Regions from separate parts of the Gordonia sp. SCSIO 19800 genome, predicted to be linked through region 1. Evidence: predicted binding sites of a transcription regulator. Region 1 holds the regulator's gene; the other holds the start of a gene.

What was found. The regulator LexA, encoded in region 1, represses DNA repair genes until DNA is damaged. The targets are predictions, from matches to a motif close to CGAACANNTGTTCG.
Region 2: KB201_RS17285 (DUF222 domain-containing protein) is a predicted target of LexA. The motif match lies at 13,489-13,502, and genes of this name have one in related genera.

The regions. Positions count from the first base shown of each region.
Region 1 covers NZ_JAGRQM010000005.1:285,032-300,211, reverse strand. Annotated here, with positions in the region: gene KB201_RS08800 (RNA helicase) at 1-1,436, shown strand, start outside; gene KB201_RS08795 (hydrogen peroxide-inducible genes activator) at 1,433-2,365, opposite strand; gene KB201_RS08790 (peroxiredoxin) at 2,491-3,078, shown strand; gene KB201_RS08785 (alkyl hydroperoxide reductase) at 3,090-3,623, shown strand; gene KB201_RS08780 (aspartate aminotransferase family protein) at 3,738-4,988, opposite strand; gene hrpA (ATP-dependent RNA helicase HrpA) at 5,071-9,057, shown strand; gene nrdR (transcriptional regulator NrdR) at 9,031-9,531, opposite strand; gene KB201_RS08765 (LysM peptidoglycan-binding domain-containing protein) at 9,631-10,170, opposite strand; gene lexA (transcriptional repressor LexA) at 10,395-11,099, shown strand; gene KB201_RS08755 (phosphoenolpyruvate--protein phosphotransferase) at 11,077-12,786, opposite strand; gene KB201_RS08750 (DeoR/GlpR family DNA-binding transcription regulator) at 12,936-13,706, shown strand; gene KB201_RS08745 (1-phosphofructokinase family hexose kinase) at 13,703-14,668, shown strand; gene KB201_RS08740 (fructose-specific PTS transporter subunit EIIC) at 14,785-15,180, shown strand, end outside.
Region 2 covers NZ_JAGRQM010000016.1:49,561-64,740, reverse strand. Annotated here, with positions in the region: gene yvcK (uridine diphosphate-N-acetylglucosamine-binding protein YvcK) at 1-423, opposite strand, end outside; gene rapZ (RNase adapter RapZ) at 420-1,352, opposite strand; gene uvrC (excinuclease ABC subunit UvrC) at 1,345-3,402, opposite strand; gene KB201_RS17330 (PH domain-containing protein) at 3,413-3,901, opposite strand; gene ribH (6,7-dimethyl-8-ribityllumazine synthase) at 3,898-4,410, opposite strand; gene KB201_RS17320 (bifunctional 3,4-dihydroxy-2-butanone-4-phosphate synthase/GTP cyclohydrolase II) at 4,407-5,735, opposite strand; gene KB201_RS17315 (riboflavin synthase) at 5,756-6,394, opposite strand; FMN riboswitch at 6,439-6,595, opposite strand; gene ribD (bifunctional diaminohydroxyphosphoribosylaminopyrimidine deaminase/5-amino-6-(5-phosphoribosylamino)uracil reductase RibD) at 6,678-7,703, opposite strand; gene rpe (ribulose-phosphate 3-epimerase) at 7,708-8,412, opposite strand; gene KB201_RS17300 (hypothetical protein) at 8,466-9,200, opposite strand; gene KB201_RS17295 (hypothetical protein) at 9,253-11,754, opposite strand; gene KB201_RS17290 (hypothetical protein) at 11,754-12,062, opposite strand; gene KB201_RS17285 (DUF222 domain-containing protein) at 12,158-13,417, opposite strand; gene KB201_RS17280 (helix-turn-helix transcriptional regulator) at 13,608-13,943, shown strand; gene KB201_RS17275 (SRPBCC domain-containing protein) at 13,940-14,416, shown strand; gene KB201_RS17270 (RsmB/NOP family class I SAM-dependent RNA methyltransferase) at 14,424-15,180, opposite strand, start outside.

The DNA.
Region 1 (15,180 bases):
CCATCTACGTGGTGCACTTCACCCAGGCCGCCGCGGTGGACCGCGCGCAGGCGCTGCTCAGCGTCCGGATCTGCGACAAAGCGGAGAAGGCGGCGATCGCCGAGGCGATCGGTGACTTCCGGTTCTCCACCGGCTTCGGCAACACACTGTCCAAACTGCTGCGCGCCGGTATCGGCGTCCACCACGCCGGGATGCTCCCCCGTTACCGCCGTCTGGTCGAACGTCTTGCGCAGCAAGGGCTGCTGAAGGTGATCGCCGGCACCGACACCCTCGGCGTCGGCATCAACGTGCCGATCCGCACGGTCCTGTTCGCGGCCCTGAGCAAATACGACGGACGGCGGGTCCGGCGGCTGCGGGCACGCGAGTTCCATCAGATCGCCGGCCGGGCCGGGCGGGCCGGTTTCGACACGATCGGCTATGTCGTCGCGCAGGCTCCCGACCACGACGTGGAGAACGCCCGTGCGGTGGCCAAGGCCGGCGACGATCCCAAGAAGCTCCGAAAGCTGGTGCGCAAGAAGCCACCCGAGGGTTTCGTCTCGTGGGGGGAGAAGACCTTCCTCCAGCTCGTCGATGCGCCCGACGAGCCCCTGCGCAGCCACTTCCAGATGACGACGGCCATGCTCCTCGAGGTACTCGGCCGACCGGGCGACTGTTTCGCCGCGGTCCGCCACCTTCTCGAGGACAATCACGAACCGCGCGACCGCCAGCTGCGCACCATCAAGCACACGATCGAGCTCTACCGGGGGCTCCGGGACGCGGGCATCGTCGTGCAACTCGCCGAACCCGACGACACCGGCCGGCACATCGCCCTGAGCGTGGACATGCCGGAGAACTTCGCGTTGACCAACCCGCTGTCCGCCTTCGCGCTGGCGACGTTCGAGATCCTCGACCCCGAGTCGTCCACTCACGCACTCGATGTGGTCTCCATCCTCGAATCGACCCTGGAGAACCCGCGACCCCTGCTGCTGGCCCAGCGCAAGGTCGCGCGCGACGCCGCGATCGCGGAGATGAAGGCCGACGGCATCGAGTACGAGGAGCGGATGTCGCGCCTGGAGGAGATCACCTGGCCGCAGCCGCTGGCCGAGGAGATCTACGCCGCGTTCGACATCTATCGTCGCGGGCACCCGTGGGTGTCGTCGTTCCCGCCGGCGCCGAAGTCGGTGCTCCGCGAGATGCTGGAGAAGGCCATGACCTTCACCGAGCTGATCTCCGCGTACGGGCTGGCGCGCAGCGAGGGCGTGCTGCTGCGCTATCTGTCGGACTGCTATCGCGTTCTCCGGCAGGGCGTTCCGACGAGCGTCGTGACCCCCGAGATCGAGCGGATCGTCGAGGAGCTGGGCACCATGGTCCGTGAGGTCGACTCGAGTCTCGTCGACGAGTGGGAGGCTCTCGCCGCACAGGCGGCCGCGGCCGAGATGGCCGGCGGCACGGTCTAGAGCGCGGACACGGCACCGGTCGCGCCGACGAGATCGCCGATGAGAGAGCCCAGTTCGCGGTAGGCCTCGTCGTGGCGCGCGGACGCCCGGAAGACCAGGCCGATCCGCCGCCCCGGCCGCGGGGCCGCGAAGGTCGCGGTGGCCAGATCACCCGACGCCGTCTCGGAGGCCACCGCCGTCTGCGGGATGAGCGTCACGCCGAGTCCGCCGACGACGCAGTGCACCGCGGTGGTCAGCGAGGCGGCCCGGGTCTGACCCAGATCGGGCCGCACGCCCGCGAGCCGGCACACCTCGAGCGCCTGATCGCGCAGACAGTGCCCCTCGTCGAGGAGGAGGAGCGGCAGGTCGGCGAGCGCGGTGGGATCGACGCGGCGGCGTCCGGCCAGCGCGTGACCGGACGGGAGTGCGAGAACGAAATCCTCACGATAGATGGGAACTTCGACGATGCGGGGCATGTCGACGGGGAGAGCGAGCAGCGCGACGTCGAGCGTGCCGGTGCGCAGTTGTTCGATGAGGCGGGCGGTCTGTTCCTCCACCACCCGGGGTACGAGGTCCGGGAGCCGTTGCCCGAGTCCGCGCAGCAGCGTCGGCAGGACGTAGGGCGCCACCGTGGGGATGACCCCCAGCCGCAGCGGCCCGCTGAGCGGTCGGCCCGTTCCGGCGGCCGCCGAGGTGAACTCGTCCATGGCCTCGGTCACCGCGATCGCTCGCGGGAGGAGTTCGTCACCCTCGGCGGTCAACAGGACACGCCGCGTGGTGCGTTCGACGAGGGTCACACCGAGACCGGACTCCAACGCCGACAACGCCTGCGACAGCGATGGCTGACTGACACCGAGATCGGCTGCCGCAGTGCCGAAGTGGCGTCGATGCGCGAGTGCGACGAAGGCACGCAACCCGGCCATGGTCGGCCGATAAGTTCTATCGGACATGCTTATCAGTGTAGTGCTAGTAATCACGTTTCGTTTTCGACCGTAATCCGGCACGATGGTACCTGTACGTCGCGAAACTCATTCGCGCGCAGATTCCGTACATTCACCAGCTGAAGGAGCGATACATGGCCCTGCTCACCATCGGTGACCAGTTCCCTGCCTACAACCTCACCGCCGTCATCGGTGGCGACCTCAGCAAGGTCAATGCCCAGCAGCCCGACGACTACTTCACCACCGTGTCGTCCGACGATCACCCCGGTCAGTGGCGCGTCGTGTTCTTCTGGCCGAAGGACTTCACCTTCGTGTGCCCGACCGAGATCGCCGCGTTCGGCAAGCTGAACGACGAGTTCGCCGACCGCGACACCCAGGTGCTCGGCGCCTCGGTGGACAACGAGTTCGTCCACTTCCAGTGGCGCGCACAGCACGAGGACCTCAAGACCCTCCCGTTCCCGATGCTGAGCGACCTCAAGCGCGAACTCGCCACCGCCGCAGGCGTTCTCAATGCCGACGGCGTCGCCGACCGCGCCACCTTCATCATCGACCCGAACAACGAGATCCAGTTCGTGTCGGTCACCGCGGGCTCCGTGGGCCGCAACGTCGACGAGGTCCTGCGCGTCCTCGACGCACTGCAGTCCGACGAACTGTGCGCCTGCAACTGGAAGAAGGGTGACCCGACGATCGACGCCGGCGAGCTCATGACGGCCGGCGTCTGAGAGGAGAACAGATGAGCATCGACAACCTGAAGGAAGCACTTCCCGAGTACGCCAAAGACCTCAAGCTCAACCTCGGTTCGATCAGCCGCACCACCGCGCTGACCGAGGAGCAGCTCTGGGGAACCCTGCTGTCGACCGCTGCCGCCACGCGAAACGCCAAGGTGCTCAGCGAGATCGCCGACGAGGCCGCCGACACGCTGTCCGCCGAGGCCTACAACGCCGCGCTCGGCGCCGCGTCGATCATGGGGATGAACAACGTGTTCTACCGGGGTCGCGGCTTCCTCGACGGTAAGTACGACGACCTGCGTCCGGGCCTGCGGATGAACATCATCGGCAACCCCGGCGTCGACAAGGCCGTTTTCGAGCTGTGGTCGTTCGCGGTGTCCTCGATCAATGGCTGCGGTCATTGCGTCGCCGCGCACGAGAACACCCTGCGCGAGGCCGGCGTCGACCGTGAGGCGATCCTCGAGGCGCTCAAGGTCGCGTCGATCGTCAGCGGTGTCGCCCAGGCGATCGCGACCACCGAGGTGCTCGCCAACGCCTGATCTGCACCACGACGGACGAGGCCCGGCTGCGGTTCGCAGCCGGGCCCCTTCGTGACGCGCCCTCCGCAAGCTCCAGGCGCTCCTCAGGGAGCAGCACGAACGGGCGCCCCAGGGTCAGCTCAGCGCCGCGCGCATCCGGTCGGCGAGTTCGCCGACCTCGGCGGTCGTCATCACGAACGCGGGCGAGATCTGCAGCGCCCCTTGACCTGCGGCGCGGGTGCTCACCCCGTGTTCGCGCAGCTTGACCACCGTCGCCGGGGCCGTCGCGGGGTCGGCCAGCTGTACCGCGGTGACCGCGCCGAGTCCGGTCCGGACCTCGGCGACCGTGTCGAGGTCGGCGAGCGGCGACAGCGCGGCGGCGAGGTCGCCTTCGAGCCGTGTCGCCTCGGCGAGGAGGTTCTCGCGGCGGATGATCTCGAGGTTCGCGAGGGCCGCCGCCGCCGCGCCCGCGTGGCCGCCGTAGGTGTACCCGTGCCGCCACCAGACGCCACCGGCGAAGAACGGCTCGGCGATCCGCGGTGCGATGAACACCGCGCCCATCGGGACATACCCCGAGGTGAGCCCCTTGGCAGTGGTGATCATGTCCGGTTCGAGGCCGAATCGTGCGGAGGCGAACCAGGATTCGCCGCCGATGCGGCCGAAGCCGGTGACGACCTCGTCGACGACGAAGAGGATGTCGTGGTCGCGGCAGATGTCCCGCACCTCGGCGAGGTAGCCCTCCGGCGGGAGATAGATGCCGCCGGCCCCGATGATGGGCTCGCAGAAGAACGCGGCGATGTTGTCGGCGCCCACGCGCTCGATGAGACCGAGCAGGCTCTTCGCGTCGTCCCATTCGACGTTCTGGACGTCGTGCATGAGTTCGCCGTAGCCGTCGTGGTTGAGCGGGATGCCCGCCAGCGAGGTACCCGCGGCATGCATCCCGTGATAGGCCTTGGTGCGGCTGACGACGACCCGCTTGGATTCGCGGCCCTGCTCCACCCAGTAGCGGCGGGCGAGTTTGACCGCGGTGTCGATGGAGTCGCTGCCGCCGGAGGTGAAGAAGATCTTCGATCCGGGTACCGGCGCGATGGCGCCGAGCTCCTCGGCGAGCTGCAGGGTGACGTCGCTCGCGAAGTCACCGAAGTTGGAGTAGTGCGCGAGGGTGCCGAGCTGGCGCGCGACGGCATCGGCGATCTCGGTCCGGCCGTGCCCGACGTTGGTGAACCACAGTCCGGCGGTCGCATCCAGGTAGGAGTTGCCGTCGCGGTCGAAGATCCGCGCACCCTCTCCCCTGGTCACGACGAACGGCCCGCTCGCGGTCACCGCACCCATGTCGGCGAAACCGTGCCACAACGATCCAGTACCAGTGCTCGAACCATCAGCCATGGCCCCATGATGCCGGTCCACCCGGCCCACGCGGCCACTGGGGTGAACCGGCCTCGACGCTTCCCCATATCCTGGAGTGATCATGTCGGCCCCGTCCTCGTCACCTGACCCGTCCCCGTCTCCACCGGACACCGCTGCATCGGACATCCCCCGCTCGGATCTGCTCCGCGCACTCGACGACGTGGGCCTCGTCGACGCCGACCGGTTGCGTCGTCGCATCGATCGGCTCGCCGCGCGCCCGGATGCCGCGAAGTGGCGACAGTTGGTCGCCGATGTCGACAAGGCACGCGCCCGTCTCGACCGGCGGCGCGCGACCGTGCCGATTATGCGCTTCCCCGACGAACTACCGGTCTCCGCCGCACGCGACGAGATCGCCGAGGCGATCCGCAACCACCAGGTCGTGGTCGTCGCGGGCGAGACCGGCTCGGGCAAGACCACCCAGCTCCCCAAGATCTGCCTCGAACTCGGGCGTGGCATCCGCGGGTCGATCGGGCACACCCAGCCCCGGCGCATCGCCGCGAGCTCGGTCGCCAAGCGCATCGCCGACGAGACCGACACCGAACTCGGCGACGCGGTGGGCTACTCCGTCCGGTTCACCGACCGGTCGGGCGCCGACACCCTCGTCCGGGTCATGACCGACGGCATTCTGCTCCGCGAGATCGCCACCGACCCCATGCTGCGCCGCTACGACACCCTCATCATCGACGAGGCCCACGAGCGCAGCCTCAACATCGATTTCATCCTCGGCTATCTGCGCCGCCTGCTGCCCCGACGCCCCGATCTGAAGGTGATCATCACCTCGGCGACGATCGAACCGGCGCGCTTCGCACGGCATTTCAGCACGCCGAAGACCTCGGTCCCGGTCATCGAGGTATCCGGACGCACCTATCCGGTCGAGATCCGGTATCGACCGCTGAGCCTGCAGGAACGCCCCGACGACGGGGACGACGCCGGCGGCGGCGAACATGCCGATCTCGACCAGATCCAGGGCATCGACGCCGCCGTCGACGAACTGTGGGCCGGTGGCCGCGGCGACATCCTCGTGTTCCTGCCCACCGAACGGGACATCCGAGAGACCGCCGAGGCGCTCCGTCGACGAACCGGCGGCAGCAAGGGTCCCGGTGCCGAGATCGTGCCGCTCTATGCGCGACTGTCGATCGCCGAGCAGCAGAAGGTGTTCTCCCCCTCCGACGGACGCCGGATCGTGCTGGCGACCAACGTCGCCGAAACGTCGGTGACCGTGCCCGGCATCCGCTACGTCATCGACACCGGCACCGCCCGTATCAGTCGGTACTCGACCAGGACCAAGGTCAATCGTCTTCCCATCGAACCGGTCTCACAGGCCAGTGCCCGGCAGCGGGCCGGTCGATGCGGTCGTGTCGCCCCGGGCGTCTGCATCCGTCTCTACAGCGAGAACGACTTCGACTCCCGGCCGGCCTTCACCGACCCGGAGATCCTGCGCACCAACCTCGCGGCGGTCATCCTCCAGATGACCTCGCTGAAACTGGGTGAGATCGCCGAGTTCCCGTTCGTCCAGCCGCCCGACGACCGCGCGATCCGCGACGGTATGGGTGTTCTCACCGAACTCGGCGCCATCACCGTCCCGCGCGAGGGCGGGCCCCCGCGACTGACCCCGATCGGCCGGTCGATGTCGCGGATCCCGGTCGATCCCCGGGTCGCCCGGATGCTCATCGCCGGACATGAACTGGGTTGTCTCGACCACCTTCTCGTGATCGCCGCCGCGATGTCGCTCCCCGATCCACGGGAACGGCCGGCCGAGCACCGTGAGGCCGCCGACGCCCAGCACCGGCGCTTCGTCGTCCCGCAGTCGGACTTCCTGTCCTACGTGGAGCTGTGGCGGTACCTCGGCGAACAGCGCAAGGAGTTGTCCGGCAGCCGCTTTCGACGTATGTGCGAACGGGAGTACCTCCACTTCCTGCGCATCCGGGAGTGGCAGGACCTCCACCGGCAGCTGACCGAAATCGTCAAGGACCTCGACTGGTCGGTCGCGCCCACCGAACTCGACGCCGACGCCGTCCACCGATCCATCCTGTCCGGGTTGCTCAGCAACATCGCCGCCCGCAACACCGAGGGCCGCGAGTTCACCGGTGCGCGCAACACCACACTGACGATCTTCCCCGCCTCTCCGCTCGCCAAGAAGCCGCCCGCCTTCATCATGGCGGCCGAGGTCCTCGAGACGTCGCGCCTGTTCGCCCACACCGTCGCCGGGATCGATCCGCTGTGGGCCGAGAAACTCGCCGGTGATCTGGTGAAGCGCACCCACAGCGAACCGCACTGGTCGGCGAAACGCGGAGCGGCGATGGCCTACGAACGCGTGACCCTGTATGGGGTCCCGCTCGTCGCCCGCCGGCGCGTCGACTACGGCCCCATCGACCCGGTGGTCTCGCGAGAGCTGTTCATCCGGCACGCTCTCGTCGAGGGCGATTGGCGGACGCAGCACGCCTTCTTCGACCGCAATCGCAAGCTTCTCGAGGCCGCCTCGGACGTCGAGAACCGCACGCGCACCCGGGGTCTCGTGATCACCGAGGACCAGCTCTTCGAGTTCTACGACCAGCGGCTACCGGCCGACGTCACCTCCGCTCGGCACTTCGACACCTGGTGGAAGAAGGCCCGCCGGGCCGAACCGGATCTGCTGGATCTGCGCCCCGAGGACGTCACGGGAGGCACCGACGTCGCCCCGACGGACTATCCCGGCGCCTGGCAGCAGGGCGACACCCGACTCGAACTGCGCTACCGGTTCGAACCGGGCGCACCCGACGACGGCGTCACCGTCGTGATCCCGCAGGCACTGCTCCCCCATGTCCGACCGGCCGGTTTCGACTGGTCGGTACCGGGCATGCGCGCCGAACTGGCCACCGCACTGGTCAAGTCGCTACCGAAACAGCTGCGCAAGAGCATGTCACCCGCGCAGCGGTTCGCCGAACTCGCGCTCGGCCGGCTCACCCCGCGCAAAGAGCCGCTGGCCACCGGGCTGGCGCGCGAGCTCTCCGCGATCACCGGGATGCGGGTGACCGCAGCCGATTTCGACACCGACCGGGTACCGCCGCACCTGCGCATGCATTTCGCGGTGGCCGACGACTCCGGGCGGATCGTCTCCCGCGCCGACTCGTTGCCCGAACTTCAGCAGACCGGAACGCCCGCGGCGCCGAAGACGGTGTCGCGCACCCTGTATCGGACCTGGACCGCAGACGGGATCGGCTCGCTCGCCGAGCAGACCACGGTCGATGTCGCGGGGCAGCGGCTGACCCGGTACCCGACGATCGACGTGGTCTCCGATGCGAAGGGCCACGCGCGGGGCGTCGTCGTCGTCGATGCGGCGAGCCCCGAGACACGAGACCGCCTCCTGCGACGAGGGATCGTCGCCCTCCTCGACCTCGCGATACCTCCGCTGCACAAGCGGATCGCCGGCTCGCTGAGTCCGGTCGAACGACTCGCCCTGAGCCAGAGCCCGTACTCGACCACCGAGGCACTGCTCGCCGACTGCACCCGACGGGCCATTCGGGACACGGTCGCCGACATCGACGACGCAGAGCTCGCCGCGGTTCGCTCACCACAATCCTTCTCGGCGCTGCTCGAACGGATCCGGCCACGGGTCGCCGCGGCCGCACCGGACTACTTCTCGCTGGCCGTCGCAGCCCTCGAACGGATGTCCCCGCTGCGGGCGGCGATCGACCGGCACGCCGGTTCGCTGGCTGCCGACGACGTCGCCGAACAGGTCGCCCACCTCGTGTTCGACGGATTCGTGGCGGCTACCGCGCGACGCCACCTGGAGAATCTGCCGCGCTATCTCGACGGCGCGCAAGCACGTCTGGAGGCACTACCCGCGTCCGCAGCACGCGACCAGGCCGGGGTGGCCGCCGTCGATCGCGTCGTCGAACGGTGGGCCCAACGCCTCGAACAGGTACCCGAGCACCGGCGGGCGGTGGTCGACGACGAAGCGCAGTGGCTCGTCGAGGAGTTGCGCGTGGGGCTGTTCGCCCAGCGTCTCGGCACCGCGTTCCCGGTGTCGGAGAAACGGGTCCTACGAGCTCTGGACCGACTCGGCTGACACGGGTTCGGCGAGCGCGCTCCCGGATCCCGATGCCGCCTTCAGGTCGTCGATCTCGCGCTGGAAGTCCTCCACCGAGTCGAACGACCGGTACACCGAGGCGAAGCGCAGATACGCCACCTCGTCGAGATCGCGGAGCGGGCCCAGGATGGCGAGTCCGACCTCGTTGCTGGGGATCTCGGCCGATCCACTGGCGCGCACCGTGTCCTCGACCTGCTGGGCGAGCTGCGCGAGCGCGTCCTCGGCGACGTGGCGGCCCTGACAGGCTCGCCGCACGCCACGCATGACCTTCTCCCGGCTGAACGGCTCGGTCACGCCGTTGCGTTTGACCACCGCGAGCACGGCGCTCTCCACGGTCGAGAACCGGCGACCGCACTCCACACAGGAGCGACGGCGGCGGATGGCCTGCCCTTCATCTGCGACACGCGAGTCGATGACCTTGGTGTCGTCGTTCTTGCAGAAGGGGCAGCGCATCGTGTCCTCACGCAGGTCGCGGGACGCTGGAACGCACCCGAAGCGTGCGCCCCGCCGCTTGTCGGCCGGCCCCTGTGACATCGAGGATACCGCCCGGCCTCAGCGGTACCGGGGGGTGAGCAGGGGCTGGCCCACCTGCAGCGCGCTCGACCCCAGATCGTTCATCGCGACGATCTCGTCGATCACGACCTCGCGCGGCATCTCGGGTGCCACCCGGCCGGCGATCGAGCTGAGCGAGTCCCCCGAGCGCACATGGACGACCTCGGAACTCACGGCGGACGGTGTCAGCGAGTCCGAGTAATTCTGGCCGACGACACCGAACACCCACACGACGAACGCCAGCCCGACACCGGCGAGGAGCGCGACCGCGGTGCGGCGGCGGCGACGGAACACCGCCGCGTCGGGCCCGACCGGGCCACGTCCCCGGACCCCGACCGGAGAGCCACAGTGGGTACCGCCCACCCGCGGGGTCACCGGCGATGCCCCCCGCGGCCGGGTGCCGGCCGGCCGGTTGTCGACCGGTCGGCCGCCGTCGGACAGCGGGGCGCGGGTCCGGACGCGATCGGCGCGGTCGGTGCGCGGCCGGACGGCGTCGGGACGGTCGGTGCGGACGGGAGCGACGAGAGTGGCGGTGCGCATGGTGCCCTCCGGTGTTCGGGTGTCTGGGATCGTGCGGGTGTGGTGGTCGGTGTTCGAACATCGATCAGATGTTCGATGCACTGATGTTCGAATTTGTAGCACGACGTCCCGACAAAGTCTCGCGACACATCGAACAAATGTTTGAGGTGCCGGTCGCACTCCGCTAGGCTCGGACCCGGCGCAAGCCATCTACCAGCACGTTCCGAAGACGAGAGGAACCGAACATGAGTGACACCGGCGATAGGCGCGGCCGAGCGCGGGGCGCCGACGACGAGGCCCCGTTCGACGCCGCCGCCGCCGAGGCCTCACTCACCCCGCGACAGGCCGGGGTCCTGGAGGTGATCCGCCGCTCGGTGCGCGAGCGCGGTTATCCGCCGAGCATCCGGGAGATCGGCGACGAGGTCGGCCTGGCCTCGACGTCATCGGTGGCCCATCAGTTGCGGACGCTGGAACGCAAGGGGCTGCTCAAGCGCGACGCGAACCGTCCCCGTGCGGTCAACATCGCCCCGAGTGACACCCCGTCGCCGGACACCCCGACGGCCGGCCAGCTTCCCGAGCCGACCTTCGTGCCGGTTCTCGGCCGTATCGCGGCCGGCGGTCCGATCCTGGCCGAGGAGGCCGTCGAGGACGTCTTCCCACTGCCCCGTGAGCTCGTCGGCGAGGGATCGCTCTTCCTGTTGCGCGTCGTCGGCGAGTCGATGATCGACGCCGCGATCTGCGACGGCGACTGGGTCGTGGTCCGGCAGCAGAACGTCGCCGACAACGGCGACATCGTCGCGGCCATGATCGACGGCGAGGCCACCGTGAAGACCTTCAAGCGTCAGGGCCCGAACGTCTGGCTCATGCCGCACAACGAACTGTTCGATCCGATCCCGGGCAACGATGCCGTCATCCTCGGCAAGGTCGTCACCGTGATGCGGCGAGTCTGACCTCTCCACCGACCGAACCGTCGAGCACCGCCGCGGCCGCCTCGCGCGCCGCGGCGGGATCCGAGGTGGACAGGGCAGCCTCGGCGGCGGCCCGGCAGTCCGGTGCGGACACCTCGCCGAGCCGGGCCCCCACGGCCGCCGCAGCAGCCGGCGCGCTGGACAGCGAGGTGACCCCGAGACCGACGAGCACGCAGGCGAGGTTCGGATCGGCGGCGGCCTCGCCGCACACCCCGACCGGCTTTCCCTGACGTGCACCCGCTGCCGCGACACCCGCGATGAGGCTCAACACGGCCGGTTGCCACGGGTCGGTCAGTCCGGCGAGATCGGCCGACATCCGGTCGGCCGCCATCGTGTACTGGGTCAGATCGTTGGTGCCGATGGACACGAAGTCCACCTCGGCGAGGACGGCTTCGGCCAGGATCGCCGCCGCGGGCACCTCGATCATCACCCCGGCGACCAGACCACGGCCGCGGACCTCGGCGGCGAAGGTGCGCGCCTCCGCCGGCGAGGCGATCATCGGCGCCATGACCCACGGCGCGACGGCCGACCCCGACGCGGCCTGCGCGATCGCGTCGAGCTGATGCGCGCGGATCTCGGGGTGCGCCAGCGCGATCCGATCGCCCCGCACGCCGAGCGCTGGGTTCGATTCGTCGGGATGGGTCACGAACCGGAGCGGTTTGTCGGACCCGGCGTCGAGGGTGCGGATGACCACCTTCTGCCCGTCGAACGCATCGAGCACCTCCCGGTAGATCGCGGCCTGCTCGTCCACCGACGGTTCGTCGGCACGCTCGAGGAACGCGAGTTCGGTGCGGAAGAGCCCGACGCCCTCGACGGGGTACCCGGCCGCGGCGCGTGCCGACGATCCGTCGGCGACGTTGGCGAGCACCGCCACGGCCACCCCGTCGGCGGTCTGCCCCGGACCGGTCCAGCCGGCGACGAGTGCGGCATGCCGCCGATCCTCGTCGACGCGAGCCCGGGCCGCCTCCGCATCGGGCTCCACCTCGATCCGCCCGGTGCTGCCGTCGACGAGAACGGTTGTGCCGGGCTCGATCTCGTCCAGGTCGGCCACCGCCACCACGCACGGGATCCCCAGCTGGCGCGCGATGATCGCGGTGTGGCTGGTCGGTCCGCCGAGGCGGGTGACGAGGGCGATGGTGCTCGTGGGGTCGAGGCCCGCGGTGTCGGCGGGCGCGAGGTCGTCGGCGAGCAGGACCGACGGCACCTCCGGAGTGGGCACACCAGGTTCGGGTAGGCCGAGCAGTTCGGCGAGGACCCGGTCGCGCACGTCGTTGAGATCGGTGACCCGCTCGGCCATCAGTCCGCCGAGCTTGGTGAACACCGCCGCGAACTGTTCGGTGGCCGCGACGGCAGCGGCCTCGGCGGGGGCGCCCTTGCCGATGAGCGCGGTCGCGGCACCGATCCAGCCGCGGTCCTCGGCCAGGCCCGCCGTCGCGGCGAGCACCTCGGCCGTCACCCCGGTGTTCTGCGACGCGCGCGTGCGCAGCCGCGCGGCGACGGCGCCGGCCGCGGTGGCGAAGCGCGTGACCTCGTCGGCGCGCCGTTCCTCGGCGATCTCCACACCGACGCCGAGCTTCTCCGGCGAGTGGTCGGGTCGCTCGCCCGGCCACAGCGCGGGACCGTGGGCCAACCCGCCGACCACCGGGGTTCCCGTCAGGATCTGCGCCATCGTCTTGCCTCTCACTCGACTACCGATGTGACCACCGTTACAAAAAGTGCTTGACTTGTCAACACAAACAGGCGTAAACACAATTACTACAACATCCAATCCCACACGCCTCAACAAGCGGGTTGGTCGAAACCGGAGATCGGAGCGGTGTGTACGCCGAGGAGAGACAACAGGCGATCGTCGACGAGGTGCGACTCGCGGGGCGGGCATCCGTGGCCGCGCTCGCCGAGAAATTCGACGTCACCAGCGAGACCGTCCGACGCGATCTCGCGGTACTGGAACGCGCCGGACATCTCCAGCGGGTCCACGGCGGCGCCGTGCGCGCCGAGATCATGCGCACCCTCGGCGAGCTCGGGATCGACGAACGGGAGTCGAGCCAGATCGAGCAGAAGACCGCGATCGGCCGGGCGGCCATCCGGTTCCTGCCGCCCGACGGCGGCTCGGTGCTCTTCGACGCCGGCACCACCACCTACCGCGCGGCCGAGGCGACCGCTCCCGATCGGAGGCTCACCCTGTTCACCAACAGCCTGCCCATCGCCGGCCTGCTCGCGGGAACCCATCCCGACGGTCTCCATGCCCTCGGCGGACGCGTACGCGGTCTCACCCAGGCGACCGTGGGCGTCGACACCGTGGACGCGCTTCGCCGACTGCGCGTGACCACCGCCTTCATCGGGACGAACGGCCTGAGCGAGGCCCACGGGTTGTCGACACCCGACCCGGACGAGGCCGCGGTCAAGGCGGCGATGGTCGCAGCCGCGCAACGGGTCGTAGTCCTTGCCGACAGCTCGAAGATGGACCGCGAGGACCTCACCTCCTTCGCCGGACTCGACGACGTCGACGTCCTCATCACCGACTCCGGGATCGACCCGGCCTATTCGGCGGCCCTGTCCGCGCGTGGCGTCGAGGTCGTGATCGCATGATCGTCACCGTCACCGCCAACCCGAGTCTCGACCGCACCCTCGAACTCGGCGCACCGCTCGCCCGCGGCGAGGTGCAGCGCGCCGGCGTGGTCCGCACCGAGCCGGGCGGCAAGGGCGTCAACGTGGCCCGGGTCGTCGCGGCCGCGGGCCTGGCCACCCGCGCACTGCTCCCGGCGCGGCCGGGCGACCCGTTGCGGGCCGCACTCGACGACCTCGCACTCCCCTACGACGCCGTGCCGGTCGAGGGCGAGGTCCGGTCCAACATCACCATCGCCGAATCCGACGGGACGACCACCAAGATCAACGCACCGGGCGTCACCTTGACGGGCCCGGATCGCGAGGCGCTAGTCGGGCTGATCCGTGAGCACGCCGGCTCCGCGCAGTGGGTCACCCTCTGCGGTTCGCTGCCTCCTGGCGTCCCCGACGACTGGTACCGCTCGATCGCCGACGACCTCGTCCTCGCCGGCTGCCGGGTCGCGGTGGACACCTCGGGCGCTCCCCTCCGTGCCAGCGTCACCGGTCGCGTCGACCTGATCAAGCCCAACGAGGACGAGCTCGCCGAACTGACCGGCGCCGACCCCGGACAGCTCCGAGAAGCACTCGCGCGCAACGATCTCGGACCGGTCATCGACGCCGCTGCGACCATCGCCGAACAGATCGGGGGCAACGTCCTCGCCACCCTCGGCGCCGTCGGGGCCGTGTTGGTCACCGCATCCGGCGTGTGGTCGGCGACCCCGCCGCCGATCGTCCCGCGCAGCACCGTCGGCGCCGGCGACTCGTCACTGGCCGGCTACCTCATCGCGCAGAGCACCGGGGCCGCGCCCGCCGACTGCCTCCGGTCGGCCGTGGCGTACGGCGCGGCGGCCGCATCGCTCGCCGGCACCCAGGCCCCCACGCCCGACCACCTCGACCTCCCCGGCGTGCGGGTGACCGAACTGTCGGGAGCCGCGCGCATGACCTGACGGCACCGTCCCGGCGGGTCCCCACATCCATCCAACACCGCACCCATCCAGCACCGACTCCATCCACCATCGACCCACCCAGCACCGACCCCACCCTTTCCACCGAAGGACATGCCATGACCGAGCAGATCATCACCGCGCAGACGGTGAGTCTCGACGTCGACGCCGGCGGCGATCCCGCCGCCGTCATCACCACGCTCGCCGACGCCCTCGCCGCGGCCGGCCGGACCACCGATCCCGCCGACCTCGCGCGGGCCGCACTGGACCGAGAAGCCAAGTCCGCCACCGGACTTCCCGGCGGCATCGCCATCCCGCACGCCCGTACCGCGTCGGTGACCGCGGCCAGTCTCGCCATGGCGCGGCTGTCCCGCAAGGTCGACTTCGGCGCACCGGACGGGCCGGCCGACCTGGTCTTCCTCATCGCCGCGCCCGAGGGGGGTGCCAGTGCGCACATGAAGCTCCTCAGCTCGCTGGCCCGCTCACTCGTCCGGCCCGACTTCGTGGCCTCGCTC
Region 2 (15,180 bases), on a different contig from region 1:
GTGCCCCGTGATGCCGAAGATCTCCCGCAACTCGGCGAGGGCCCCCACGGTGTCGCCGAGCACCTCGGTGAGTCCGGCGAGAAGCAGATTGCCGATCGGATGCCCGGCGAGCGCCCCACGGCCGCCGAAGCGGTGCTGGAGCACCTCGGCCCACAGTTCGTGCCGGCGGCGGGCCGCCGGGCCGTCGGCGGCCTGTGCGTCCGGCAACCCGTCGGGCGTACTCATCAAGGCGGCGAGCGCCATTCGCAGGTCGCCGGGCGGGATGAGTCCGAGTTCGGCGCGCAACCGTCCCGACGACCCCCCGTCGTCGGCGACGGTGACCACCGCGGTGATGTCGGCGCTCAGATAGCGCATCGCGGTCAGCGTCGCGTACAGGCCGTGACCGCCGCCGAGCGCGACGATCCGGGGCTCCCGGGAACTCATTCGCGCCCCAGATCACGATGCATGACCCGGACGTCATAGGACGCGTGGCCGGCGTCGTCGACGGCGCGGCGCAACCGAGCCGACAGTTCCTCGGCGATGGCGACACTGCGGTGCTTGCCGCCGGTGCAGCCGACGCTGATGGTCATGTAGCGCTTGCCTTCCCGCAGGTAACCGCGGCCGACGATCGAGACCAGGCCGGTGTAGAGGTCGAGGAATCCGTCGGCGTCCGGTTGGCCGAGGACATAGTCGCGGACCGGCGCCTCCCGGCCGTTGTGATCGCGCAGTTCGTCGATCCAGTGCGGATTGGGCAGGAAGCGGACGTCGGCGACGAGATCGGAATCGATGGGCAGACCGTACTTGAAGCCGAACGACTGCACCGCGATCGACAGCCGCGGTTCGGTGTCGCCCGGCGCGACGCCCTCGACGATCGCGCGCAGCTTGGCCGCGGTCAGCGCCGACGTCTCCACCACCAGATCGGCCACGTTCTTGATCGGGGCGAGGATCGCCCGTTCGCGGGCGATCCCCTCGACGAGGGTTTCCTTGCCCTGCAACGGATGTCGGCGACGAACCTGCTCGAAACGGCGAACCAGCACCTGGTCGCTGGCGTCGAGGTAGAGGAGCCGGGTCCGGATCCCGGACTCTTCGAGACGGTCCCGCAGCTGTTCGAGCTGATGGGCCAGGTTGGCGTCGGACGCGCGCAAGACCATGGCGAGCCGGGTGATCGCCGGATCGTCTTCGCGGACCATCCCGACCATCGTCGAGATCAGCGAGGGAGGCACGTTGTCGGCGACGTACCAGCCGTCGTCCTCGAGCACGTTCGCCGCGGTGGAGCGTCCCGCGCCGGACATCCCCGTCACGAACAGGACGGTGAAGTCGGTGTCGTTCGCCTCGGCGATCGCCGCGCTCTGCACTTCGGTGTGGTCACTCATCGGCACCTCGTCCCGCGTCACCGGTCGCCACCGTCATCTCCTTCTCGGCCCGCTCCGGGATCGGGGCCGGGTTCGGGGTCTGGTCGGGCGCCGCCACCTCGCCGGAGAGCGCGGTCTGGACCGCACGCGCCGTGGTGAGGCCGATCCCGGGCACCTGGGATATCTCATCCAACGATGCCTCGCGCAGGCGCGCAACCGAACCGAAGTGGGTCACCAGCGCGGTGCGGCGGGTTCGGCCGAGGCCGGGGACCCCGTCGAGCACCGACTCGGTCATGCGCTTGCTGCGCTTGCTGCGGTGGAACGTGATGGCGAACCGATGGGCCTCGTCGCGCACCCGTTGCAGCAGGAACAGTGCCTGGCTGTTGCGCGGCAGGATCATCGGGTCGTCGTCGCCGGGCACCCACACCTCCTCGAGGCGTTTGGCGAGCCCGATCACCGAGACGTCGGTGATGCCGAGTTCGTCGAGGACCGCCGCGGCGGCGTGCACCTGGGGCGCACCGCCGTCGACGACGAAGAGGTTCGGCGGGTAGGCGAACTTTCGCGGTTGCGCCGCTGTGTCGGCCGCCGCGCTGATCTCGCCGGACACCGGTGGCGGCGCATCGCGGTCGGTGCGGTGGCGCAGGAACCGGCGTCGGGTGACCTCGGCGATGGACGCGACGTCGTCGGATCGGCCCTCGCCGGCGGCGTGCCGGATCGAGTAGTGCCGATAGTCGGACTTACGCGGCAGACCGTCTTCGAAGACCACGAGGGAGGCGACCACATCGGTGCCCTGCACGTGCGAGATGTCGACGCACTCGATGCGCAGCGGCGCCTGATCGAGCAGTAGCGACTCCTGCAGTTCGGTGAGCGCCGCCGATCGGGTCGTGAGATCGCCCGCGCGTCGGAGTTTGTGCTGCGCCAGGGCTTCGCCGGCATTGCGGGCGACGGTCTCGAACAGCGCCTTCTTGTCGCCGCGCTGGGGCACCCGCAACCGCACCCGGCTGCCGCGGAGACCGGACAGCCACTCCTCGAGCTCCTCGGCGTCGGACGGCAACTCTGGCACCAGCACCTCACGGGGTATGGACTCCCCGTGTGCCCGATCGGTCCCGACGTCGACGGTGGCGTCGAAATCGACCTGGGCGCCGTAGAACTGGGTGATGAACTCCCCCACCACATCGCCGTCGGTGCCGTTGTCGCTGCGCTCGACCACCCATCCGCGCTGGCCGCGCACCCGTCCGTCGCGGACGTGGAACACCTGGACCGACACCTCGAGCTGATCACCGGCGAGCGCGATCACGTCGGCGGTGGTGCCGTCGCCGAGCACGACCGCCTGCTTCTCCATGGCGCGTCGCATCGCACCGATGTCGTCACGCAACCGTGCGGCACGCTCGAAGTCGAGCTCCTCGGCCGCGACGTTCATGTCCCGTTCCATCTTGCGGATCATCAGGTCGGTGCGGCCGGCGAGGAAATCGCAGAAGTCCTCGACGATCTCCCGGTGTTCCTCGGCGTCCACCCGCCCCACGCAGGGGGCGGAGCACTTGTCGATGTAGCCGAGCAGACACGGGCGGTCGATCTGCCGGTGCCGTTTGAACACTCCGGCCGAGCAGGTCCGGGCCGGGAAGACCCGGGTCAGCAGGTCGACCGTCTCGCGGATCGCCCACGCGTGAGCGTACGGACCGAAGTAGCGCACGCCGCGCCGGCGCGGACCCCGATACACGAAGAGGCGCGGATACTCCTCGTTCAGGGTGACCGCGAGCATCGGGTAGCTCTTGTCGTCGCGGTAGCGGACGTTGAAGCGCGGGTCGAATTCCTTGATCCAGTTGTATTCGAGCTGCAGCGCCTCGACCTCGGTGCCGACCACCGTCCACTCGACGGAAGCGGCCGTCGTCACCATCTGACGGGTGCGGGGGTGCAGCGAGGCGCTGTCGGCGAAGTACGACGTCAGCCTCGACCGGAGGTTCTTGGCCTTACCCACGTAGATGACACGACGATGCTCGTCGCGGAACTTGTACACCCCGGGATCGGTCGGGATGGACCCCGGGGCGGGTCGGTAGGTAGTCGGGTCGGCCACGTGTTCCAGGCTAGTGTCCGGGCCGGACAGTCCCGCGGTAGCGCTCCTCGAGCTCGCGGAATCGACCCATCGCGTCGATGGCGCGCTGACCGTCACCGGCCTGAACCGCCAGGACGGTGATGTGTTCGTCGGCCGGGAAGAGCAGCCACGCCCCGAAACCCTGCTCCGGGTAGGTGAGACCGAGAACACGGTCCCATTCGAAGAGCCGCGCCGACACCAGGTTGCGCACCTCGACGCCGGCGGCTCCGACGCGCAGTCGCGGGCGGGTGAACAGCAGGATGGCTGCCGAGATGAGCACGCCGATGAGGATGATCGCGATCTGGTCGGAACCGCCGAGATTGCGGACTCCGACGTCGTCGATCGTGAGCAGCAGACCGAACGTGATGTGGATGGCCATCACCACGACCGCGGCGGCGATGGCCCATCGCGGTAGGTTGCGGGGCCGGTAGACCAGGTCCCAGCCGGCGGAGTCGGTCGGCGGGGTGTCCGCGGGACTCACGCCGATGCTCCTCCGACCGCCACCGGGAGGGTTTCGCCACGCGCGAGCGCGCGCAGGGTCAGCGCCGACGCCAGCGCGGCGACCGTCGCCTGGGCGCCCTTGTCCTCCGTCGAGCCCGGGAGTCCGGCCCGTGCGATCGCCTGGTCCTCGGTGAGCACGGTCAGGACTCCGTTGCCGACCGGGGTCGACTCGTCGAGCGACACCCGTGTCAGGCCGGCGGTCACCGCGTCACACACATACTCGAAATGCGGTGTCTCACCCTTGATCACGACGCCCAGCGCGACGACCGCGTCGTGCGTCCGCGCCAGTGCCTGCACGATGACGGGCAGCTCGATGGCGCCGGCCACCTGCACGATGGTCGGGTCGACGACGCCGTTGTCGCGCGCGGCCCGGATGGCGCCGTCGAGTAGCGCGCCGCAGACGACCTCGTGCCACTGCGACGAGACGATCGCCAGGCGCAGCGAGCCGGCGTCGGCGAGTTCGAGGGTCGGCTCTCCGTGGCCGCTCATGCAGGTGCTCCTTCGGACGCGCCGTCGGTGGGCTGGACGTGATCGTCGAGCCCGATCAGATCGTGGCCCATCCGGTCGCGCTTGGTACGCAGGTACCGCAGGTTCTCGGCGTTGGCGCGCACCGGCATCGGGACCCGGTCGACGATGTGCAGACCGTATCCGTCGAGCCCCACGCGCTTGGCGGGGTTGTTGGTCAGCAGACGCATCGACCGTACGCCGAGGTCGACGAGGATCTGGGCACCGAGTCCGTAGTCCCGCGAATCGGCGGGCAGGCCCAGTTCCAGGTTGGCGTCGACGGTGTCGGACCCCGCGTCCTGCAGCTGGTAGGCCTGCAGTTTGTGCAACAGCCCGATCCCGCGACCCTCGTGCCCGCGCATGTACAGGATGATCCCGCGGCCCTCGTCGGCCACCATCTCCATCGCGGCGTCCAACTGCGGGCCGCAGTCGCAGCGCAGCGATCCGAAGACGTCGCCCGTCAGGCACTCCGAGTGCACCCGGACCAGGACGTCGTGGCCCTCGCCGTCCTCGCCGGTGACGTCTCCCTTGACGAGCGCGACGTGTTCGACGTCGTCGTAGACGCTGGAGTAGCCGACGGCACGGAAGTCGCCGTGCCGGGTGGGAATCCGGGCGTCGGCGACGCGGACCACGTGCTTCTCGTGACGGCGGCGCCACGCGATGAGGTCGGCGATCGAGATCAGTGCGAGGTCGTGCTCGTCGGCGAACACACGCAGCTCGTCGGTCTGCGCCATCGAGCCGACGTCCTTTTGGCTGACGATCTCGCAGATCACGCCGGCCGGGGCGAGGTCGGCCAGGCGGGCGAGGTCGACCGCGGCCTCGGTGTGCCCGGGACGACGCAGCACGCCGCCCTCCTTGGCTCGCAGCGGCACGACATGGCCGGGCCGGGTGAAGTCGGCGGCCGCGGCGTCGGGGTCGGCCAGCAGACGCATGGTGGTGGCGCGGTCGGCGGCGCTGATGCCGGTACCGATGCCTTCACGGGCATCGACGGTCACGGTGTAGGCGGTGCCGTGCTTGTCCTGGTTCATCGAGTACATCGGCGGCAGGCCGAGCCGGTCGCAGGCGTCGCCGTCGAGCGGGACACACAGGTAGCCGGAGGTGTAGCGCACCATGAACGCCACCAGTTCGGGGGTCGCCTTCTCCGCCGCGAAGATCAGGTCGCCCTCGTTCTCACGATCCTCGTCGTCGACCACGACGACCGCCTTGCCGGCGGCGATGTCGGCGATGGCGCGCTCGATCGTGTCGAAGGCGACGGCGCCGCCACCCTCGGTTGCCGTCGCGTCGTTCCCCTCGCGCGGTGACTCGCTCATCAGAACCTCACTCGTTGTGCTCATTTCGCCCCCGCTACATCAGGAGTACCAGTCGTGTCCGAACCCAGGTGAAGGCGCTCGACGTATTTCGCGATGACATCGACTTCGAGGTTGACCACGGTGCCGGGTCGGGCGGCGCCGAAGTTGGTCTCGTTGAGGGTCGTCGGGATCAGGGAGATCTCGAACCAGGAGTCGTCGCCGGACCCGCCGACCGCGGACACGGTGAGGGACACCCCGTCCACGGTGATGGAACCCTTCTCGACGAGATACCGGGTGAGCGCCGCGGGCACGGCGATCCGTACGACCGTCCAGTTCTCCGACGGGCTCACCGCGGCGATCGTCCCGGTGCCGTCGACGTGCCCCTGCACGATGTGGCCGCCGAAGCGGCCGTTCGCGGGCATGGCGCGTTCGAGGTTGACGGTGCTCCCGGCGGCGAGGTCGGATAGCGAACTGCGGCGCAGCGTCTCGCCCATCACGTCGACGGTGAACTCACCGGGACGGAGGTCGACGACCGTCAGACACACGCCGTTGACGGCGATGGAGTCGCCGTGACCGGCGTCGGCGGTGACCACGGGCCCGCGGACGGTGAATCGGGCGGCATCGGAGAGATCCTCGCGGTCGGCGATGACGCCGAGTTCTTCCACGATTCCGGTGAACACGCACTCCTCCTGCTCGCTCGGAGCAGACAGGGCGGCCTCGTGTCGCCTGTTCTCTCGCATCCGGACTATGACCGTCGGCTTCGGATTCGCACCGAATCTGCTGTCCCTGCCTGGTGGCAGGCGCTCGCGGGCTGGACGATGCGGATCCACCGCACCCTCATCACCGCCGGTGGGGATTTCCACCCCGCCCCGAGAACTGGTGACATCGACGCTAGCACGGTCGGGGATGTCAGTCGCATTGCGATTCCGGTGAGCGAAATGCGTCGCGGGCATGTCGTCTCGCTCAGCTGTCGCGCGGGGTGGTCGACGGCCGCGACAGTGTGACGAGGACGTCCTCCCCGAGTCGGGTCACCGATCTCGTGCTGAACCGCTGGCCGTCGTCGAGGGTGGTCACGCCCGGGATCTCGACCGAACTGCGACCGGCACCCAGCACCAGCGGGGCGACGTAGGCGTGCACCTCGTCGACGAGGCCCGCCGCGAAGAACGCCCCCAGGATGTGTGGCCCGCCTTCGACCAGCACCCACAGCGCGTCGGGCAGCGCGGCGAGGACGTCGGCGGGGTCGTGGGATTCGACGCGGACCAGCGGCCCGCCGGCCGGATCCCGGAGCCGGGCGTCGGCCGGGATGCCGCGATGACCGAGGACGACGCGAGCGGGTTGGTGCGGATGGAGCGCGCCGTCGGCGGTGCGCGCGGTGAGAGTGGGGTTGTCGGCCAGCGCGGTGCCGGTGCCGATCACCATGGCGTCGATCCGGGCACGCTGTGAGTGCGCGTGTTCGCGGGCCTGGGCACCGGTGATCCACTGACTGGTGCCGTCGGGCGCCGCGATCCGGCCGTCGATTCCCGACGCGATCTTCGCGGTGACATGCGGACGACCGAGACGCTGGCGGGTGAGCCATGGCCGCAGCGGCCCGTCCTCGACGGCGCCGGCGGATACTCCCCCGGTCACCCGGACCCCCGCGGCCCGAAGCGTCTCGGCACCGCCGGCGGCGACGGGATTCGGGTCGCTCACCGCGAACTGGACTTCGGCGATCCCGGCCTCGATGAGTGCCTGCGCGCACGGGCCGGTGCGGCCGGTGTGGTTGCACGGTTCGAGGGTGACGATCGCGGTGCCGCCTCGCGCGGCCTCGCCCGCGGCTCGGAGCGCCATGACCTCGGCGTGCGGCCCGCCGGGGGGTTGGGTCGCGCCGATGCCGGCGACGGTGCCGTCGGCGGCGAGGATGATCGCGCCGACGGGCGGGTTCGGTGAGCTGATCCCCATCGCCTCCCGGGACGCGCTGATGGCGCGTTCCATGGCGGCGGCGATGTCCACCGGGTCAGGCCTGGGTCTGTGCCCGTGCGGCGGCGGCCGACTCGCGGAGTGCGGCGACGGCCTGTCCGGGATCGTCCGCGCCGTAGACAGCAGATCCGGCGACGAAGCAGTCGATGCCGGCCTCGGCGGCCTCCTCGATGGTGTCGGCGTTGATGCCGCCGTCGATCTCGACGAGGAGCCGCAGGTCTTCGGCGTCGATGAACTTCCGGATGGCGCGGGCCTTGTCGAGGACCTCGGGGATGAACTTCTGACCGCCGAAGCCCGGTTCGACGCTCATGATCAGCAAGGTGTCGAAGTCGCGCAGGATCTCCAGGTACGGCTCGAGCGCCGTACCTGGTTTGATCGACAGCCCGGCCTTGGCCCCGGCGGCGCGGATGTCACGGGCGACGCCGATCGGGTTCTCGGTGGCCTCGGCATGGAAGGTGACGTTGTGTGCTCCGGCCTCGGCGTATGGCGGTGCCCACCGCTCCGGGTTCTCGATCATCAGATGGCAGTCGAGCGGGATGTCGGTGGCCTTCAACAGGCTCTCGACGATCGGGAGCCCCAGGGTCAGGTTCGGCACGAAGTGCGCGTCCATCACGTCGACGTGCAACCAGTCGGCGCGGGTCTCCCCCGGCTGCGCCACCGCAGCGGCCTCGGCCGCGAGGTTCGCGAAGTCCGCGGAGAGGATGGACGGGGCGATCATGGGCGCGGTACCGGCGGTGCACATGGTCGACAAGTGTAGGGCGCGGCTTCCGCTACGGACGAAAGCGTGCCGGAGTCTCAGAGACCGTTTGCCGGCCAGCCCGGAGACGGCGGCAATACCGGCCACGGCTCGGGTCCTGTCTCGACCCCGACTCTCGGAAGCTCGGGGTTCGGGGGTAATGCGTTGCACGCGACGATATCGGCGCGGTTCTCTGAACCGACCCCCAAGCGGTCAAAGTATGACACTTTCCAGCTGCCGAACATTGTGGTGGATGGTGTGACCTGAGCGCCGTGCTGATCTACGGGTGGCATCTGCCGTCCAGAGCGCACAAAATCGATCGTGATCGGGAATGACCAACGTTTTCCGATGTTGCGCCACTCAACGCCAGCATCCGATCGTTGTTCGATCGACAGTAGCTCGCTACGGCATATCGTCAACCGAGTTCGGTTAGCTGTGTCCTCGCGCCTAAGGGGAGATAGAAAGAGCGTATTGACTACTCTACTTGTCTGACTGTTGCTCGCCACCAGACGAATTCGCTCATCGGTGTCTGGTGGCGATGCCGCCGCAAAACCGGGATATCCCCATTCCATCGACTGCCCTTCAAAGGCAAGTTCGAATGACTCGGTGTACGCGCGAACAAATGTCCCGTCGGCACTGGCGAGGTTCAGCACATTCGTCGGAATCCAGCGGAACGACATATCCAAGTCAGGCGGTAGACCTTTTCCATGGCGGGCCGACGAACTGCTCGTTGGTTGCTCGGAAGGCGACGGTGTCACACCACAACCAGCAACAAGCAGTGCCGCAACAAGCATCGCCGCGACGGTGACAGCCGGGAGCCACTCCGGCGATCGTCCGACGCCGCCTCTAACGCTTGTAAGCATCTTCCAAGTTTTCGTTGTGGCGATCAGCGAAAAGACTGATGTCGACTTTCATCTTTTGTTGGATGAACGAAGCAGCTTCGCTCTCGTCAGTGACGTTCGCCATCACACCGGTGCGCTTCATCTCGGCGAAATCAGCGTCTTTGTTCCCCATGAACAGATCCCGAAAGCCAGGGTCATCGGCGAGTTCCGGGTGGGTCTCGAAGTATCCCGTGAGGATCTGCACGTACTTCGCGTTGGGATTGATCCCGTCGTCGAACATGTCGTTGCGTAGCTGCTGGATCTCTGGGTCGGTCTTGATCGTGTCCGGATCGGTCGGTAACCCGGACAGATCCAGCTTCACCTGTGGCGCCGCGGTGTCGATGAGCACTTTGACAGCTGGATCTAGACCCGGGACGGCCGTGAGAAGCGCTTTGGCGCTGTCGAACATGGCGCCGGCGACCGCCGCGTCGTGGGCGGCCAGGTGCCTGCCGTCGATTTTTGTTTCCTCGATGTGCGCGTCCAATCCGCCGATCATTGCTCCTTCGAGGCGTCCGGTGACTTCACCGAGCCCGTAGTCGTGCGGGTTCTTTCCGAACTCCTGTTGCATCACATCGACCTGCAAGGCGGTCAAGGAGTTGACGATTCTCCCAGCGGCGGCATCCGAATTCAGTACTTCGAAGGTCGACTTCAAGTCGCTTTCGTCAATTTTCGATACACCGTGCGTATGAAACAGCTCTGGATCTGCGCCTGCCAGGACAGCAGTATGTGAGCCGATCGCCGAGGCCAGCGAGCGAGTGAGCTCAGGGTTGAGTTCACCCAAGGCCATCTTCCGATCTCCGATGTCGATCAGCGCATCTTTGTTGTCGCCGAAGTACTGCGCGAGCGCCGTCGAGATGTTGCCGGCTCGTTCGCTTTCGAGCACTGCCTCCGGGGAGCTGCCTTCAGGGGCGTAGGCAGCACCCGGCATCCAGTCGAACAGCTTGTTGATCCCGTCAGCATGCTTACCCGCGCCGTCTGTCCAGTCGAAGGTCAGGAGGTGTTTGAGCGCTTCCGTGTCCTTGAATGATCGGTCGTTGCCGTCGAGGTCGAACGTCTTCGGCATCGAGTTGTCAGACGGATTGCCGGTTGCCGACATTACCGCGTCGTGGACAGCGATATGGTCCGACCCTGCAACTCCGAGCATTCGGTTCAACAGGGATTCCACGGACGAGTCGGCTATGGTGCCGTCCTGCTTCGAGACGAGACGCTCATTCTCGTCGCCCGCCGCGATTTCACCGGCGCGCGCGATGAGAGCCCTGTCGACATCGCTGCCCAGCTGAACAGATTGCAACCCGTACGAGGCGAGACCCGAGTCCTCTGACCGGTGTTCCAAGACGTCCATGAGGTCGTTGAAGTCGTCAACAGAGCCGAGCCGGGTGACCTCGATCATCCGGCTACCGTCTACGCCAGACGGATCGTTGGAGATGCTCGCCTTCGACGCTGCCGGACCGCTCAGAAGGTCCCGTATCGGCGCCGGGAGTTGGTTCAATCCTCCTGCCACGACTGGCGAATTTGTTCCCAAGACCTCGGCGATCGAATTCGAATCGGTCTGTCTGGTCCGCAAGTTCGGGTTCCCCAACAGATAGACGCCGTCGCCGAGACCTCGTTTCAGGTTCTCTCGCTCTGCGCCGATGTATCTGTCGCCGAACGACTTCAGGGCATCAAGAGATAGCGGCTGTCCTTCGGGTCCACCACCCCAACTCGGTGTGTAGATCGCTTTCAGGTAATCGAACTGCTCCTTCGAAATCTCCGCGAAGTCCCCTCGGGCCAACGCGGCCCGCTGTTCCGCGGTCAGGCTGGTGGCTCGGAAGAACCGATCCCGCTGCTCCTTCGTGGCACTACCACTCATGATGGCCTGGACATCGATGCTCGCCTGGCCCGGCGAGTAGCTCGACGCGAGTGGCGCATTACCTTCGGCATCGCCAAAGGCTGCCGCGAGAACTCTCGCCCCGTTGCGATCGTCCTCGCCCATCTGATCGGCCAGGGATTGCAACAAGAGGGTCGCCGTCTTGGCCTCCTCCGCCCGGGCGGCCTGAGCGTCGAGAATCGAGCGCTCGGTCGCACTTCCCGCCTCCACGCCCGTGAGCTCGGCCGCATAGTCTCGGGTGTCTCGTACCGTCCAATCGTCGCCGACGCTGAACTCGTCCCGTTCCAGTCCGAGCGCTCGGATCAGCGCGGTGGTGCGATTCGGACTGATTGCAGATGACGTATCCCGCAGGACAGTGGCGGCGCGGGTGAGGTCGGACCCCAGTTTGTTGATCTCGGTCCGATCGGAGTCGGTGCGAGTCTCGCAACCGCGTTGGGAGTCCCCCACCCACCCTTTGGAGTCACCCGCTTTCATCGGCGCTTCGGCCATCCTCTGGGTGAGATCCCTCAGGTCATCCACGGCCGCGTCGAGCGCAGTCGCGACCGCATCCAAAGACATCAGGTCCCAGCCGTTGACGACGGAACGCGACGGACGCGACATCAAAACTCGCTGATGGCACGGAAGCCGCTGGCCAGGGACTCCTCGGTATAAGCGACGTCGCCGGCGGCCTGGTAGCAGGTCTGCGACACCTGGTCCATCCTCGCCGCCGCGCGGCCCAGCAGTGAGCGGACGGTGTCGTCTTTCCCGGCGCACGCCGCACCGATGGCCGATGCCGGCATCGCCCCCGACGCATCGTCGAAGGCGGACTTTCCGGTCCACAGAGCCCGTGTCTCCGACGAGCATCGAGCGAGCGCATCGCCCACGCCGGTGATGACACCCAGCTCCTCGACACCGAACCGCTCAGCCATACAAACCCCCGAGTTTGCACCGACAACGACGTGGCGGACCGCCACGACGAACAACCTAGTACAGCATCACCGGACTGCGCGTTCGCCATCCACAATCACGACGCCGCGAGTATCTGGATCAGGCTGGTTTCGACGCCGCTGCGTCCTGGCGGTTGATGCCCGATAGCGGGTGGAGCGACACTGCGGTGTCGTCGCGCGGTCGGGGTGATCACGTCGATGACACGGACGCCGTCCACCATCTTCACGTCGTAGAACCAACCGCGGGCCTCCTTGGCGCGGTTGTGCAGGACGCAGGTTCCATCAGCGTTGACCGCGCTCGTCGGGCCGTGGCGCCGATGCGGTGTGGCGTGGTCGATCTCGACGATCGGTGCACCGCAGTAGGGAGTCCGGCACCGTTGGTCACGCATCCGGATGAACTGGGCGAGAGCGGTTGGGAAAGCTCGTGCCCGTGACTCCATCGCCACCAGCGCGCCATCGGACGGTCTCGCGTACAACTTCCGCATCGTCGAGGCGGTCTCCCCCTCGGGCGACACCGAATCGGCCACCAGCAGCCGCGCGACCGTCGCCGGGATCGGTCCGTATCCGTGGACGTCGGCGGCCGAATCGTCTAGGCCGAACAAGGACCGGTCGGACAGAACGACATTGAGCGCGATCGGTGTCGGCTCTGCGACAGCGCGTCCGGTGACACGTTCGACCAGGGTGTCGGTCATGACCTGTGCATGATTTCGGTCGTCCTGTCCGACCACTGAGTCGGCGTGCTTCTTCAACGCGGCGTACACCGCGATCCCGTCCGCCATCGGCAGCAGCACCGACAGTTGCGTCATCAGATCCGGCGCGGGTCGCACGCTGACGCGGCGGTCCTTCTCGGCCTTCGATTTACGTGCCACCACCGCTTCGGAATTCAGCTCGTACGCGTGGCGCTTGGCCGATGCCTCGATCTCGCGGTCGGACACCCCCACCAGCGCTGCGGGATCGGCGCAGATCCGGCGGTCGATCTCCTCACGCGCTTCACGTGTCAGATAAGCGGTTTCGCGTACCAGGATCGTGGCCCGCCACTCGGTGAGCACACCGGAAGTCAGTGCCGCCATCGTATGGGGCATCTCGTGCGCCAGGGCGCGGGCGAATCCGAGGCACTGGCTTCCCTTTCGGGGCGAGACCTTGCGCGCCAGACCGATCTCGGCGGCGAGTCCGCGACCGCGCCGGCGCTCCGGTACGTTCCGTGCGGCTTCGTCGGCTGCGCGCAACGCGTCGAGATTCGCGGTCTCACGCACCTGGGCCGCCGTGCATGCCGACTTGATCTCCTCGAGAAGAGTGAGCCGATCCACCGACTCCGCCTCCTCGAGACCCACCGGCATTGCCGACAGCCCACCCACGATGGACCGTAGATGCTCGGTAGCCAAGAGGCCAGTTGCGCCCGAAGAGTCCTCGTACATACATTCGATAGTATCTCAAAAGCAGCACTTGGCGATGTACTTTCCACAAGGCCGACGCCAGATTTTCACTTAGCCGTTGAGTTAAGCGATGGGACCTGCAACACTTAGCCTTATGGCACACAGTTCGGTCGCACTCGACGAGATCTTCGGCGCTCTGTCGGATCCGACGCGCCGCGCCGTCGTCGAACGCCTGGGGCGTGGGCCGGCCAGCGTCGGCGAACTCGCCGACCCCTTCCCCATCACCCTGCCGTCGTTCATGAAGCATCTCCGCGTGCTCGAGGACAGCGGGCTCGTCTTGACCAAGAAGGTCGGACGCACGCGGATGTGCACCCTCGACAGGCGCCGTATGCGCCGTCTGTCGACGTGGCTCGAACATCAGCGCACCGTGTGGACCGAACGCACCGACCGTCTCGAAGACTTCGTGACCGACACCGAGGAGACACCATGATCGACCCAGAACTCGACCTGACCCTGCACCGGGTGATCGGTGCTCCGCGACAGCGCATCTGGGAGGCGTGGACCCAGCCGGAGAAATTCGCCAAGTGGTGGACGCCGGCTCCGACCGTCACCCGCGTCGACCGCCTCGAACCCGAACCGGGCGGTGGGCTCGTGACCCGGATGAGCGACGACGGAACCACTTTCGTCCCACACATGGATGCCGTCTTCCTCGTCGTCGATCTCCACGAGCGCCTGGTGTTCACGAATGCCGTCGACAGTTCGTGGCGCCCTGCCGAGCCGGCTCCGGTCCCCATGACCGCCGAGATCTCTCTGGCCGAGCACGCAGACGGAACCGAGTACAGCGTCGTCGTGCGCCATCGGAGTCCGTCCGATCGTGACCGCCATGAGGAGCTCGGGTTCTACGACGGCTGGGGTTCGGTCACCGCTGCGCTCGCCACCCTCGTGCAAAGCAGAACGTCCTGACCCGGAACTAGTCCCGCGTCAACGCCGCCAGGAACATGGCGTCGGTGCCGTGGACATGCGGCCAGAGTTGAACGTGGGGTCCGTCGCCCAACAGGTCCGGGCCGAGCTTGCCCACCGTCACCAACGGGCGGGCGTCGAGTTGGCGCACACCGTCCGTCGACGCCAGGACGTCGGCCACCACCGCCGTCGTCTCGGCCGGGTGCGGCGAACATGTCGAATAGACCACGATGCCACCGGGTTTCACGAGACGCAGCGCTTCGGCGAGGAGCTCCTTCTGCAGGACGACGAGTTCGTCGACGTCGGCATTGGTCCGGCGCCAGCGGGATTCGGGTCGTCGGCGAAGCGAGCCCAGGCCCGAGCACGGAGCGTCGAGCAGGATGCGGTCGCAACCGGGGTCGAGCCCACTCGACCGGGCGTCGGCGACATGGATGCTGACCGGGAGGTCGGAGACGACCTTGCGGATCAGGCCGGCGCGATGCTCGGACACCTCGACCGCATCGAGTCGGGCACCGTCGATCTCGGCGAGCGAACCGATCAATGCGGCCTTCCCGCCGGGGCCGGCGCACATGTCGAGCCACCGCCCACCGTCGTCGGCGACCTCGGCCACGGTCACCGCACGGGCGATCAGCTGACTGCCCTCGTCCTGGACACCCGCGTACCCCTCACGGATCGCGGCGACGTCGCCGGGATCGCCGCCCGGGAGGTACACGCAGTACGGGGAGTAGTCGCCGACCTCGCCCTCGCTGGTGAGAGCGAGTTCTTCG